Regions from separate parts of the Marinobacter sp. NFXS9 genome, predicted to be linked through region 1. Evidence: riboswitches for the same ligand, from Rfam matches in the RefSeq annotation. Region 1 holds a riboswitch; each other region holds the start of a gene.

Region 1 (3,270 bases):
CCCCGATCAGCGAGGTGATCACGCCGATGGGCAGCACCTGGCCGGGCACCAGGATGCGGGAGAGGATGTCCGAACCGATCAGGAACACGGCGCCGGCCAGGGCCGAAGCCGGCACCAGCCGGGCGTGGCGGCTGCCCACCAGCAGGCGCATGGCGTGGGGGATCACCAGGCCGACGAAGCCGATGGCGCCGACCATCGACACCATCACCGCCGTCACCAGCGCGGTCACGGCAATCAGCACGCCCCGGACCGGTCGTACGGCAATGCCCATGGATGCTGCGCTGTCCGCGCCGAAGGTGAAGGCATCCAGGGCGCGCATGTGCCACAGGCACACCCCCAGCCCGAACAGCGCGGTCGGCACGGCCAGGGCGACGTCGTCCCAGCGCACGCCGGACAGGTTCCCCATCAGCCAGAACAGGATGCCCCGGGCCTGCTCCGCGTTCGCCGACCTGGCAATCATGAAGGCGGTCAGGGCGTTGAACAGTTGGGAGCCGGCAATGCCGGCGAGGATGATCGCCCCGGCCGCCTGCATGCCCCGACCGCCGCCGCTGGCGGCGTGGGCCAGCACCACCACCAGTCCAAAGGCCAGGGCCGCGCCGGCAAAAGCGCCCGCTGACAGACCGATGGCGCCGGCTCCCAAACCCAGCACGGTGACCGCCACGGCCCCGGTTGACGCCCCGGCGGACAGCCCCATGAGAAACGGATCCGCCAACGCATTGCGCAGCAGTGCCTGCAGTACCACCCCGGTCAGTGCCAGTCCGGCGCCGCAGCAGGCGGCGACGATGGCGCGGCTGAGCCGGTAGCTCCAGACGATGCCGGCATCGATTCGATCAACCGGGTAACCGGCGTCCCACAACCGGTTGGCCAGCACCTTGAGAATGATGTCCACGGGAATCCGCGTCTCGCCGATGGCGGTGCCGGCCACCAGGACGATCGCCAGCACCAGTGGGGTCAGCCACAGCCAGTGCAGGCGCGGCGCCACCGGCACCGGCAGGGATATGACGCGGCTCATCGGTCGAAGCTCATGCCGGCCAGGGCGTCCGACAGGGAGTCCAGGCCAAAGATCGTGCGCAGGGTGGCGCTCATGGCGTGGGCGTCCATCGGCACGATGTGGCCTTCCCGCACCGCGGTCATCTGGCTGGCGACGGGGTCGTTGTGCAGGAAATCGAGCTTCTTCCGGATGTCGTCAGCCGGGTAGCGGCGACGGTCCATCTGCGCGATCACGATCAGGTCCGGGTCGGCCCGGGCGATGGTCTCCCAGCCGACGGTCGGCCATTCCTCATCGGATTCAATCACGTTGCGGATGCCGAGCTTGTCCATCATGTAACCTGGCGCGCCCAGACGGCCGGCGACGTAGGGGGCCGCGGACATGTCAGTGGAGGAGAACCAGAAGACGGCGGACAGGTCTTTTGGCAGGTCCAGCCCATGGGCGCGTTCGATGGCGCGGGTTTCCCGGCTTTTCAGGTCAGTGATCAGGTCTTCCCCGGCGTCCTGCACGTCAAAGATCGTGGCAAGCTGGCGGATGCCCTTGTAGATGGACTGCGTGGAGAAGGCGGCGACCCGCGTGCCATCACCGCCGGTGGCGTTGTCCTTGGTGTCGCAGTCCGCCGGCAGGATGTAAGTGGCGATACCCAGGTCGGCGAATTGCTGGCGGGTGCCTACCGAACCGGTCGGGCCTACGTGCCATTCGTATTGCACGGTCACCAGGTCGGGATGCTTGTTGACCACCGCCTCGAAGCTCGGGTCGTTGTCGGCGAGGCGCGGTACCCGGTCGTTGATGGCCCTGAATTGTGGCAGTACCGGGGTGAACCAGACCGACGTGCCGGCCACCCGATTGCCCAGTCCCAGGGCGTAGAGCGTTTCGGTGGCGGACTGGCCGATGGTCACGGTGTGCTCCGGGGCGGCATCGAAGCGAATCTCCCGGCCGCAGTTATCCATCGTCAACGGATAGGTCGTCGGGTCCGCCGCGGCGTTGGTCGCGGTCAGTGTAAGCAGGACCGGCAGGGACCAGCGGACGAGTCGCCAGAACGGGAACCGCCCTGGAGCAGTGAGACGGAATGTGACCAACATGACGTGACCTCCTGGGATCGCTATCGAAGCGCAGCGACTATAATAGTTATGTTATAACATAACAATATGGTTTCACGGCCGATAGCAAGAGGGTTCAGGAAGCTGTAAAGGAATCCGTATGATGGGAATGGTCCTTCCTTTCCCCGGGGCACCCCGCCCGGCGTCGTGAATCGGATGGTCGGCAGGTCTCCTGACTGACGGGTCGTGGCGCGTCCTGCCTTCCCGGGGGATCCCAGTGGCTTGGTGATTGGACGTCGCTCGCCGCCTACAGTTGCGGGGGCAGTTTCGGTTCGCGGCCGGGGCCGCGGCGAATTCCCTATTAATTCCCAGAGGAAACCGACGCGTCGAGCATAAACAGGTTGATCGGGAGGGGCAAGCACCAGCGTATAGTCAACCGATTGTGTGGCCTGAATTATTCGGCAAAGCCGGAGGCGCTGGCCTAAACTGTGTTTCCGGACCCGTGACCCGGCGCCCGGGCTATTCAGGCACCTTTGGGGTGCCGTCGTTGAGCAGCGAGCCGTATGATTGGATTGATCCAGAAGATTTTATTGGAACTGGTTGAGCGCGAGGGTGGGGCCAAAGCGCTCGCAGAGGTCACGCGCCGGGCCGGATTGGCAGCGGCGCCGGATTTCCGGATCGATACGGATTACCCGGATGATGAGTGCCTGCGTCTGATTGAGGCGACCCAGGCTGTTTTCGGGCTGGACGAGGAGGCCCTGTATCGCCTCTACGCCGATGCGTTCATTGTTGAATCGCGTCGGCTGTTTCCCATGTTCTACCGGATGTCCCCAACGGCGCGGGATTTTCTGGAACGCCAGCCCCGCGTTCACGACACGTTGGCGTCCAGCCTGCGCAACGAGGCCAGTCGGGAGCGGGTGCGCGACAAGTTTGCCATTCGCCGTGAGGGCGAGGATCTGGTGGTCACCTACGGCTCACCCAATCGCCTGTGCGGCCTGTATGAGGCGCTCTTCGATCGATTGTTGCAGGAATACGGCGAGGCCGGCGAGTTGAGTGTCCGGACCTGTCAGAAACGGGGGGATCCGGTCTGTACCTTCTGCCTGCGCACGGAGACCGTCAGTGACTGATTCGGAAAAGCGCCTGCGCGAGGAAATCAACGCGATTGCCGACCAGCTGTGCCAGGCGATCGACGGGCGATTCGACTTTCATGTGAACTCCGGGTCGGACGACCTGGATGTGCAG
Region 2 (3,270 bases), on a different contig from region 1:
GGAGCTGAGATTCGTCGGTGAGGGCGAAGCGATTCCGTCGGGCGATGTCATCATCCTGCCGGGCAGCAAAAGCACCCGCTCGGACCTGGGCTGGCTGAAGGCACATGGCTGGCCGGCCGCCATCACCCGGCACCTGCGTTATGGCGGCCATGTCTTTGGGATTTGCGGTGGATTCCAGATGCTGGGGGAGTGGGTGGCCGATCCGGACGGACTGGAGGGCGCGCCCGGAAACACCGAAGGGCTGGGCTGGCTTTCGATCAATACGCGCATGGTCTCCGGCAAGCAATTGCGTAACGTCACCGGTAGCCTCCGCCTGGAGGGTCCGGAGAGCCAGGTGCCTCTGACCGGATACGAGATTCACAACGGGGTCACCACGGGGACCGCACTCAACAGGCCGCTGGCTCATCTCGACGGTCGGCCGGATGGCGCGATCAGTGACGATGGTCAGGTGATGGGCACCTACGTGCATGGTATCTTCGATCGCGCAGAGGCCTGTGCGGCGCTCCTGGCCCATTGGGGACTGCACAGTCACCGGGCCGTCGATTATCAGCAACACCGCCTTCTGCAGCTCGATAGGTTGGCGGATCAGCTGGAGAAAGAACTGGATACCGACCTGCTGCGTCGGCTACTGAAACTGAACGGGGAAACGGTTTGATGTCCGCCGACAACGCCTTTACCGACGAGGAACGCAGCGGACTGTACCGCGCCATTTTCGAGCGCCGGGACGTGCGCTCCCAATTCCTGCCGGACCCGGTGCCGCCGGATGTGCTCGGGCGTCTTCTGGAAGCCGCCCACCACGCGCCGTCCGTGGGTTTCATGCAGCCCTGGGATTTTCTGGTCATCGAAAGCCGTGAGGTTCGCCAGCGTGTGCTGGATAATTTCGACCAGGAAAACCAGCGGGCTGCGGACAATTACACCGGCGAACGCGAATCCACGTACCGCAGCCTCAAACTCCAGGGCATTCTCGATAGCCCGTTAAACCTCTGTATCACCTGCGACCGCAGTCGCGGTGGCTCGAACGTCCTGGGCCGGAATTCCATCGTTGAAACGGATCTGTTCAGCACCTGCCTGGCTGTCCAGAACCTGTGGCTGGCGGCACGGGCCGAAGGCATTGGCGTGGGCTGGGTCAGCATCCTGGACCAGGTCAAGCTGGCGCAGGTGCTGGAATTGCCGGAGGGCGTCTACCCGTTGGCTTACCTGTGTATCGGGTATGTGAGTGAATTCCTGGATCAGCCGGAACTGCAGGCCAAGGGCTGGCGTTCCCGGTTGCCGTTGGATGAGCTGGTGCACCATGACCGCTGGTCCGGCGCGCTGGGCTCTGAGCACCCGCTGGCGGAGTGGCTGGCAGAGCGGCCTGAACGGAAATAATCGTAAAATCGCCAGGATGCGTTGCGCCCGTCGTAAGAGTTGCATTACGATGGACGCCTTGAAGATGGGTGCCTCTCACAGAGAGGATAATCGGGAAGTATGGTGCGGCCTCACGGCCAATTCCATCGCTGCCCCCGCATCGGTAATGAAGATGTAGCCTGCACGAGCCACTGGCATTTGCCGGGAAGGCGTAGGCGACGAGACGGTCGACAGACCGTTTCCTCTTCGAGCCCGAAGACCGGCCCGTCACTTCGATCCATCCAATGACGGTGCGGCGGGCACCGGGGGAGATAACATGTCTGTAGTTTCCACGCCTTCCACGGAACGGGCGTCCCGTTCTGGTTCCCACGTTTCATCAGCCATCCAGCAGGGTGCGGTTGCGCTTTTCGGCGCGCTGATCCTTTATGCGGTGGGCTTCCTGCCGATGAGTGCCGCGCACAACGCCGCGCACGACACCCGGCACACGTTCGTTTTTCCCTGCCACTGAGCACGGACCATCACTGACAACCGCTGACGTTCGTCGGTCAATTTTCTGACCGGCCAACCGCGTCACGTGATTCTGTGTTTTCATCGGAGGGAAAACCATGTTCCGTTCATTGATCCTGGGCGCCTGTCTGGTTGGGCTGATCCTGGGGCTGGCCATGACGGCCTTTGAAGCATTGGGCACGTCGCCCATCATCCTTGCCGCCGAGCAGTACGAAACCGCTGAGCCGGTAGCTCACCATCACGATCACGCCGATCACGACCACGGCGATAGCGCAGGCCACCATCATGGCGATAACGCCTGGGCCCCGGCGGACGGCGCCGAACGCCTGTTCTACACCACGGTTTCCAACATCTGCGCCGGTATCGGCTTCGCGGCCATCCTGCTGGTCCTGATGAACCAGCTGCGGGAAAGGGGCCGAATCACGCCCAAGGTTCAACAGGGCTTGTTGCTGGGTGCGCTGGGTTACCTGGCGGTGTTCATTGCGCCTTCGATCGGCCTGCCACCTGAAATTCCCGGTGCCAGCGCCGCAGCTCTCGAACTCCGGCAAACCTGGTGGATCGTCACTGTGGTGTTGGCGGCCGCCGGTCTCGGTTTATTGTTTCTCGCAACGGGCTGGAAGCGGCTCCTGGGTGTGCCGTTGCTGATCGCTCCGCAGTTTTTCGTGCCGGCCCATGACGGACCGATGTTCGCCAATCCGGATCCCGAGGCGGTGCTGGCGCTGACCGAGCTGCATTACCGGTTTATCTGGGCATCCGGGCTGGCCAATCTCGGGTTCTGGCTGCTGGCGGGCGTGCTGTGCGCCCTGGTGCTGAAACGTCTGGCGGACAAGGGGCGGTTGGGTCATGTCAACGCAGCCGTCTGAGTTTCCGTTCACGGCCATCGTCGGTCAATCGTCGCTGAAGACGGCGCTGATCCTGAACGCGATCAACCCGAAAATCGGCGGCGTACTGATCAGCGGCCCCCGGGGAAGCGCCAAGTCGACACTGGCCCGGGCGTTGGCGGACATCCTGCCGATCGACGGTGATGGCAGCCGTTCGCCCTTCGTGAACCTGCCGCTGGGCACGAGCGAGGATCGCCTGATCGGCAGCCTCGACCTGCAGGGTGTGCTGGCTGATCAGAGCGTACGATTCCAGCCCGGTTTGCTGGCGAAGGCCGACGGTGGTGTTCTCTACGTGGACGAGGTCAACCTGTTGCCTGACGCGCTGGTGGACTTGCTGCTGGATGCGGCGGCTCGGGGCACCAACGTGGTGGAGAGGGACGGGATCAGCCACACCCACTCAGCGCGCTTTGCCCTGATCGGCACGATGAACCCGGATGAAGGGGAGTTGAGGCCGCAACTGCTGGACCGTTTCGGGCTGTGCCTGGAGCTGGAGCGCTCGATTCCACGAGCGGACCGGGTGGCCATCGTCCAGCAG
Region 3 (3,270 bases), on a different contig from region 1:
CCGCGTCATTTCTCACCGCCTGCGCCGTGACCCTGGCCGGGCCTATCGGCTTTGTCGGTCTGGTCGTGCCTCACCTCATGCGCCAGTGGTTGGGAGCCGGGCATCGGCGGCTGGTGCCTGCCAGTCTGTTGGCCGGCGGCGCACTGCTGATGCTGGCCGATACCTTCGCGCGGACCCTGATCGCGCCTCGGCAGTTGCCCGTGGGCGTACTGACGGCAGCGGTTGGCGTGCCGTTGTTCCTGTATCTCCTGCGACGCCGGGGAGACAGCTAGATGGCTTCTTTGCAGTTGGATGGTCTGGCCTTTGGGCGGGCCGGCAAAGCCCTGGCCCAGCCGTTGGATCTGCGAGCGGAAGCCGGCGAGGTCTGGGCGGTCCTGGGGGAGAACGGTGTCGGCAAGTCGTCACTGCTGCTGACCCTCGCAGGCCTGTTGCCGGCGGTCGCGGGCCGGGTCTGCGTTGACGGTGTGGATATCCGGCGTTGCCCGCGCAAGTTGCTGGCCCGCCGCATTGGCTTGTTGTTACAGCAGGCCCGGCTGGATTTTCCGTTTACGGTCACCGAAGCGGTCAGTGCCGGACGTTACGCCCATCGGCAGGGCTGGCAGGCACTCGGGGCCTCGGATACGCCGTTTATCGGGGCGGCGATCCAGGCGTGTGGCCTGGAGACAATGGCCGACGCACGAGTGGACCAGCTGTCCGGCGGCGAACAGCGGCGAGTGGCCCTGGCGACGTTGCTGGCCCAGGACCCCGGTGTGCTGCTGCTGGACGAGCCGGCCAATCACCTGGATCTGCGTCATCAGGCGCGTCTTATGGCGCAGGTCCAGACGCTGGCCCATGTTTCAGGCCGGCTGGTGTTCATGTCGGTGCACGACATCAATCTGGCCGCCCGCCACGCCGATCGCATCCTGCTGCTCTACCCCGATGGCGGTCACGACGCCGGTCCGGCATCGGCCATGTTGACCGAGGCGCACCTGGCCCGGGTCTTCAATCACCCGGTGGAGCAGGTCGGCGAGGGGGATCGGGCGCTCTGGGTTCCCCGATCGGCCTTGTGATCCTGGCGTTATAGCGCCGGCCGGTATCAGGCCGGCACTTCCACCTTGCGGCCGCGGTAGGTGATCGTCCGCGTCCGCCCGCTGTCCTCGGTTGCCTCTTTTTCAGCCGGAGGGGCCGGTTCGGCCAGTTCCTGTCCCCGGTACATCCGGCGCGGTGTGTCGTTGTCACCGGCGTCAGGCAAGTGTTGGCGAAGTTCGTTCCAGGTTCGGGTCAGGTGATTGGAGCGTGACTTTTCGGCGTAGTCCGCCAGGCGGTCTTCCAGGTGATCGTCGGTCAGGTGAAGCTTAACGCCGAATTCCGCCAGGATCAGCTTGCGGCACTGATGGACGAGCTTGAGCAGCCCGCGGTCCAGTAACCAACTGCGTTCTGGTGCTAGTGTCATCATGGTCGTTACCTCATTCAGTGGGTGCCCGGTTTATCGGCACCGTGGCCACTACATCGTGATCAGGATCGGAAGTGTCATGGACATCTCCCGTTTTCGACAATAGGACGCAAGCTAAAATTGTGCCGGAAACTAAACGATTGATTTAAAAGGGTCGTGATCAATCCATGAAGATGCAAAATGCACCGATATAACGCGGTGTTCTTTAAAGGTGCACGCCAATAGCGAAAGGCCTCGTGCCCGACATTGACCTGAGGAGGTTCTGGGCATAGAGTGCCCGCCAGAAAGATGACAGCGTTGTCATCAAGAATGATCAGCAGGCGGTGCTCGCACGGCGAGTGAAACGGGAACCTGGTGCAAACCCAGGGCTGCCCCCGCAACGGTAAATGGTAATGACAGGTACATGGCCACTGGATTCCGAGATCCGGGAAGGCGTACCTGATCTCCAGCCAGACTGGAATGCCATGAGCCCGGAGACCGGCCGTCTGCCCAGTGTGGCGCTTCCCGTGAAGCGCGGCACGTCGCATGCGGTGTAGCGGAGGGCTTCACCGGTGGTCCCTCCAGCTCCCTGTCTGTCGGAACCGCTCCCGCCCTCTTCTCACCGGGTACTCCTGTTTTCTGTTGAGGGCGCACACCCGTGAGAATGACTTCGAACCTGACCCTGGGCCTGATGGTGGGCTGTTTGGCCCCCGGTTTGTCGGCCGAAACCCTGAATCCCATCGTCGTCACGCCGACGCGGACAGCGCAGACCGTGGACGAGACCAACGCCTCGGTGACCGTGATCAGTCGCGAGGATATCGAGCGCAGTACCGCCACATCGGTGCAGGATGTCTTGCGCTCGGTGCCGGGGGTGTCCGTTACGGATACGGGGGGCGCCGGCAAACAGTCCAGCGTCTTTATCCGCGGCTCCAACTCCGATCATGTTCTGGTGCTGGTGGACGGCATGAAGGTGGGCGGTGCGACCGCCGGTACGGCGCAGTTGGAAAACATTCCGCTGGCCCTGGTGGACCACATCGAAGTGGTTCGCGGTCCGCGCTCCAGTCTGTATGGCTCGGAAGCCATTGGTGGCGTGATCCAGATCTTCACCCGCCGCGGCACGCTGGATCCCGAAGCCATCTCCGAAGTCAGTGCTGGCAACAACGGGACGGCACGGCTGACGCAACACTTCTCGGGTATGGCCGGCGACACACGCTACAGTCTGTCGGCCTCGATGTACGATACCGACGGGGTGGATTCCCAGCCGGCGAGCAATCAGCGGGACGACGACGGTTTCAATAGCAAGTCGGTCAGTGCCAGTCTGGATCAATCGCTGACCGAGGCACTCTCGGTCGGCCTCAACCTGATGCATGCCCAAGGGGAGAACGATTACGACAGCAGCTTCGGCACCCGCGACGAGCGCTACTGGAACGACTTTGTCCAGCAGTCCGGCCGGGTGTTTGCGGATTATTCGGTCTCCGACCGGGTCAGTCTGCACGCCCAGGTGGGCTTCGGTCGCGAGACCAATGAAAACCACATCAATCTGTCGCCATACTACGACTACGAGACGAAACGTCAGCAGTACCTGCTGCAAAGCGATATCGAGCTGACGGACTACCAGTTGCTGACGCTGGGCATCGAGCGCATCGATGAGTCGGTGGATGCCTCCACCGACTACACCGAGGATTCCCGTTATAACAACGCCGCCTTCGCCCAGTGGCAGACCCTGAATCAGCCGCTGCATGTGGAAGCCTCCGCCCGTTACGACGATAACGAAGCGTATGGCGAAGAAACCACCGGGGCACTGTCTGTGGGCTATATGCTGAGCGAAGTGGTCATGCCCTATGTGAGCTACGGAACGG

What was found. A riboswitch is a leader RNA that binds a small molecule or an ion and turns the genes downstream of it on or off. The one in region 1 is predicted to bind cobalamin.
Region 2: it holds a riboswitch for cobalamin, as region 1 does, so the genes downstream of both, J3364_RS02425 (CbtB domain-containing protein) here and J3364_RS11105 (ABC transporter substrate-binding protein) in region 1, are expected to answer to the same signal.
Region 3: it holds a riboswitch for cobalamin, as region 1 does, so the genes downstream of both, J3364_RS16205 (TonB-dependent receptor domain-containing protein) here and J3364_RS11105 (ABC transporter substrate-binding protein) in region 1, are expected to answer to the same signal.

Annotation. Positions count from the first base shown of each region.
Region 1 covers NZ_JAGDDW010000006.1:81,740-85,009, forward strand. The annotation lists gene J3364_RS11100 (FecCD family ABC transporter permease) at 1-1,012, opposite strand, end outside; gene J3364_RS11105 (ABC transporter substrate-binding protein) at 1,009-2,070, opposite strand; cobalamin riboswitch at 2,234-2,426, opposite strand; gene J3364_RS11110 (heme NO-binding domain-containing protein) at 2,592-3,155, shown strand; gene J3364_RS11115 (putative bifunctional diguanylate cyclase/phosphodiesterase) at 3,148-3,270, shown strand, end outside.
Region 2 covers NZ_JAGDDW010000001.1:553,123-556,392, reverse strand. The annotation lists gene J3364_RS02435 (cobyric acid synthase) at 1-655, shown strand, start outside; gene bluB (5,6-dimethylbenzimidazole synthase) at 655-1,368, shown strand; cobalamin riboswitch at 1,418-1,629, shown strand; gene J3364_RS02425 (CbtB domain-containing protein) at 1,664-1,855, shown strand; gene J3364_RS02420 (CbtA family protein) at 1,953-2,717, shown strand; partial or broken gene J3364_RS02415 (magnesium chelatase ATPase subunit I) at 2,698-3,270, shown strand, end outside.
Region 3 covers NZ_JAGDDW010000011.1:51,421-54,690, reverse strand. The annotation lists gene J3364_RS16220 (FecCD family ABC transporter permease) at 1-272, shown strand, start outside; gene J3364_RS16215 (ABC transporter ATP-binding protein) at 273-1,049, shown strand; gene J3364_RS16210 (hypothetical protein) at 1,076-1,435, opposite strand; cobalamin riboswitch at 1,737-1,932, shown strand; gene J3364_RS16205 (TonB-dependent receptor domain-containing protein) at 2,076-3,270, shown strand, end outside.